2 regions of the Bradyrhizobium sp. USDA 4486 genome follow, and region 1 is predicted to be linked to the other one. Evidence: riboswitches for the same ligand, from Rfam matches in the RefSeq annotation. Region 1 holds a riboswitch; the other holds the start of a gene.

Region 1 (2,195 bases):
GGAGCGCACCGAGGCCCCCGCCTCGATCAGGGCAGCCTTGATCTTGTCGATGCTGGTTGCGCTCGTGACCGACACCAGCAGCGCCGCGCCGTCGAAGGCGGTATCGGGCACCGCCACGATCTCGGCAAGCGGCGACAGGGCGCGCGCGACCTCGGCGTTCCACCCGGAAACGCGCACGCTGAAGGTCTCGACCTCGGTCACCAGGGCGCTGTCGGCGACGCGCGAGACCGCAAACACTGGCAGTGCCGCCGGATGGTCCGCGCGCTCGACGAAGGGCAGCCGCGCGATGATTTTTGGCGCGCCTTCCGCTTCCAGCTCCAGCCACCATGGCGTGCGGCTCGACGTCGCCGAGACCAGCGCCAGGTCGCCCTTGGATTTGGCCACCGCCTCGACCGCAGCCTGCGCGCTGAAATGCGCGACGTAGGGCACCGTGAAGCCGAAATGGAATCGCGCGGAATCGCGCATCGCCGGCTCGCTCACCGAGATGTCGGCATGCACGGAGAACGGCGCCTGCACGTAAGTGAACGTCGAGATGATCACCCGCCAGATGCTCTCGACCGTGTCGAGCGGCAGGATGCCGCGATGGCGCTGAACGAGGTCGCGCATCATCGCGGCCTCGCGCGCAGGCCGGAACGCGGAGCCGACCTCCTGGGTCTGCTTGACCTGGATCAGGCGGTCGATGATGTCGCCGCGCTGCATCAGCAGGCGATGCATGTCCGCATCGATCGCGTCGATCTCCTTGCGCAATTCCTGGAGCGATGGTGGCGCGGGCGGACGTTGGGACATATCTGCCAGATGCGTTCTGCGAAGTGCTGTTGAGAGGCGTTCCAATGCGGGTCGGGCAAGCCAGTCGACCGGATTCCGCTGCGGTCGATGTCCTGATTAGGCAGTCAGGGCGGCGAAAGCAAAGAGAAATGACGGCCTTTTCGGCGGGCGTTTCAAGGACGATTTTGGTTAATCCGGGCCGCGACTTGACGAAAACCGCCCAAGACAGTAGCTTTTGCCCGTTCCGTGGTCATTTGAGCCGGCCGGCTTGCAGCCACGTTAAAAAACTCGCTAAACAGGCCGGGGACGCTTCCGATCCCGGCCGAACCTATCGTTTAGGCCGGGTTTTTCATGGCCTGATGCAAGTAGCGGTCTGAAGTCCGATCGCAAACGAGGTCGATGGTCAGATGGGTAGCGTCAAGGCGATTCCGAGTCCTGCGATCAGCGCTGATGAGCGCTCGCACGAGGTCGATCACCCAAGTTCGCAGGTCGCGCGTTTCGGCGCCGATCAGCCGTTGCGGCTCGATTGCGGCATCGATCTGGCGCCGTTCCAGATCGCCTACCAGACCTATGGCGAGCTCAATGCCGATCGCTCCAACGCCATTCTGATCTGCCATGCGCTGACCGGCGACCAGCACGTCGCCAATCTGCACCCCGTCACCGGCAAGCCCGGCTGGTGGGACACGTTGGTCGGCCCGGGCCGCCCGATTGATCCGAGCCGCTACTTCATCATCTGCTCCAACGTGATCGGCGGCTGCATGGGCTCGACGGGGCCGGCCTCGATCAATCCCGCGACCGGCAAGGTGTGGGGCCTCGATTTCCCCGTCATCACCATTCCCGACATGGTGCGCGCGCAGGCGATGCTGATCGACCGGCTCGGCATCGACACGCTGTTCGCTGTCGTCGGCGGCTCGATGGGCGGCATGCAGGTGCTGCAATGGACCGCGGCCTATCCTGCCCGCGTGTTCTCTGCGCTCGCGGTCGCCTGCGCGACGCGGCACTCGGCGCAGAACATTGCCTTCCACGAGCTTGGCCGCCAGGCCGTGATGGCCGATCCCGACTGGCACAATGGCGGCTATGCCGATCGCGGCCTTCATCCGCATCGCGGCCTCGCGGTCGCGCGCATGGCCGCGCATATCACTTATTTGTCAGACGCTGCTCTGCACCGGAAATTCGGCCGGCGCATGCAGGATCGCGAGCTGCCGACCTTCTCGTTCGACGCCGACTTCCAGGTCGAGTCCTATCTGCGCTACCAGGGCTCCTCCTTCGTCGAGCGCTTCGACGCCAACTCCTATCTCTATCTCACCCGCGCGATGGACTATTTCGACATCGCGGCCGATCACGGCGGCGTACTGGCGAAGGCGTTTGCGGGCATCCAGACCCGCTTCTGCGTGGTGTCCTTCACCAGCGACTGGCTGTTTCCGACCTCG
Region 2 (2,195 bases), 350 kb from region 1:
GGGCGGTCCGATACTCCGAGGCGGCAGTGACTGAGCGGACAAGCCGCTGCGTACTAGATGGCCCGGGTCAAGCCGGAGCATGACAGTAGATTGTGGAACTACACCCGAAAATGCTTCGATAGTTTGAGGCCCTGCGCCTGGTAGTTGGAACCGATGCGCTGGCCGTACATCGCATCGGGGCGCGCCAGCATCTTCTCGTAGACGAGGCGGCCGACGATCTGACCGTGCTCCAGAATGAACGGCACTTCGCGCGAGCGCACTTCGAGCACGGCGCGCGCACCCTGCCCGCCGGCGCCGGCGTAACCGAAGCCGGGATCGAAGAAGCCGGCATAGTGCACGCGGAATTCCCCGACCAGCGGATCGAACGGCACCATCTCCGCGCGGCGTAATCCGGCGGCACCTGCACTGCTTCCTTGGAGGCGAGGATATAGAACTCGCCGGGGTCGAGGATCAGGCTGCCGTCGGGGCGCGCGGAGATCGGCTCCCAGAAATCCTCCACCGCGTAGCCGGCGCGGCGATCGACATCGACGACGCCGGTGTGGCGCTTGGCACGATAGCCGACGAAGCCGCTGGCTTTCTCCCCCGAGAGATCGACCGACAGGGCGACGCCGCCGGAGAGATCGGCATCGTCGATGTCGACGAGGCGCTCGGCGGCATGCAAGCCGTCGAGCTCGTCGGCATTGAGGATGGCGTCACCAGTGCGGAAGCGCACCTGCGACAGGCGCGAGCCTTCGCGCACCAGTACCGGAAACGTCTTCGGGCTGATCTCGGCATAGAGCGGACCATGATAGCCGGCGCCGATCATGTCGAAGCGGCGGGTGCCGTCGGCGATGACTCGGGTGAAGACGTCGAGCCGGCCGGTCGAGCTCTTGGGGTTCGCGGCCGCGACGATCTCCGGCGGCAGCGCCAGGCTTTCCAGCAGCGGCACGATGTAGACGCAGTTGGTCTCCAGCACCGCGCCGTCGGCGAGACTGAACTCGTGCAGCTTCAACTCGTCGATGCGCTCGGCGACGGTGGCGCCGGGGCCGGGCAGGAAGCTGGCGCGGACGCGATAGGCGATGTCACCGAGGCGCAGATCGAGGCTCGCCGGCTGGATCTGGCTTTCGACGAAGTCGTATGCGGGCAGGATGAGGCCCGCTTCCGCCATCGCCGCGATCATGCGGTCGGGCAGGATACCATTGGCGTCGGCGGCAACCGTAAAGCTCAACCGGGGGTCCTCATGAAGGGGCAAACGCATCCGGACATGCCGGAAATACTAGCCTTTTACGGCTATCCGATGGACGCCTTGACGGAAAGGGCATTGCGGAATATGAGCATCACTTATCCCGTGGTGATTTGAGCCGGCCGGCTTGCAGCCACGTTAAATAAGTCGCTAAACAGGCCGGGGACCTCTGTGATCCCGGCCCGTGGAGATATCCAGGCCGGTTTTTTTGTGGCCGTTTTCAACGAGACGGTCATGTCGGAGGGTCCTATGTCGAAGTCGCCTACCACCTACCGCCCCGAAACCCGCCTGGTCCATTCCGGCACCCTGCGTTCGCAATATGGCGAGACGTCGGAGGCGCTGTTCTTGACGCAAGGCTACGTCTACAACAGCGCCGAGGAGTGCGAGGCGCGGTTCAAGGGCGAGGACCCCGGCTTCATCTATTCGCGCTACTCCAACCCGACAATCGCGATGTTCGAGCGCCGCATGATCGAGCTCGAAGGCGCCGAAGCCGCCCGCTCGGCGGCAACCGGCATGGCCGCTGTCACCACCGCGATCCTGGCGCCACTGAAGGCCGGCGATCACGTGGTCGCCTCGCGCGCGCTGTTCGGCTCGTGCCTCTACGTCGTCCAGGACCTGCTGCCACGCTACGGCATCGAGACCACGCTGGTCGACGGCCTCGATCTCGACCAGTGGCAGCGCGCGCTCAAGCCCAACACCAAGACGTTCTTCCTGGAGAGCCCGACCAACCCGACGCTCGACGTACTCGACATTCCCGGCATCGCCGAGATCGCGCACAGGGGCGGCGCGCGGCTGGTGGTCGATAACGTGTTCGCGACCCCGATCTGGCAGAGCCCGCTGGCGCTCGGCGCCGACGTCGTGGTCTACTCCGCGACCAAGCACATCGACGGCCAGGGCCGCTGCCTCGGCGGCATCATCCTGTCGTCGGAAGCGTTCATCGCCGAGCACATCCATAACTTCATGCGCCAGACCG

Evidence for each region. A riboswitch is a leader RNA that binds a small molecule or an ion and turns the genes downstream of it on or off. The one in region 1 is predicted to bind S-adenosylmethionine.
Region 2: linked by a shared signal. The riboswitch ahead of ACVWY3_RS32305 (O-succinylhomoserine sulfhydrylase) and the one ahead of metX (homoserine O-acetyltransferase MetX) in region 1 are both predicted to bind S-adenosylmethionine.

Annotation. Positions count from the first base shown of each region.
Region 1 covers NZ_JBSRZV010000001.1:7,201,395-7,203,589, forward strand. The annotation lists gene ACVWY3_RS34045 (chorismate mutase) at 1-786, opposite strand, end outside; SAM riboswitch at 1,002-1,081, shown strand; gene metX (homoserine O-acetyltransferase MetX) at 1,173-2,195, shown strand, end outside.
Region 2 covers NZ_JBSRZV010000001.1:6,849,798-6,851,992, reverse strand. The annotation lists partial or broken gene ACVWY3_RS32310 (2'-deoxycytidine 5'-triphosphate deaminase) at 99-1,237, opposite strand; SAM riboswitch at 1,318-1,397, shown strand; gene ACVWY3_RS32305 (O-succinylhomoserine sulfhydrylase) at 1,472-2,195, shown strand, end outside.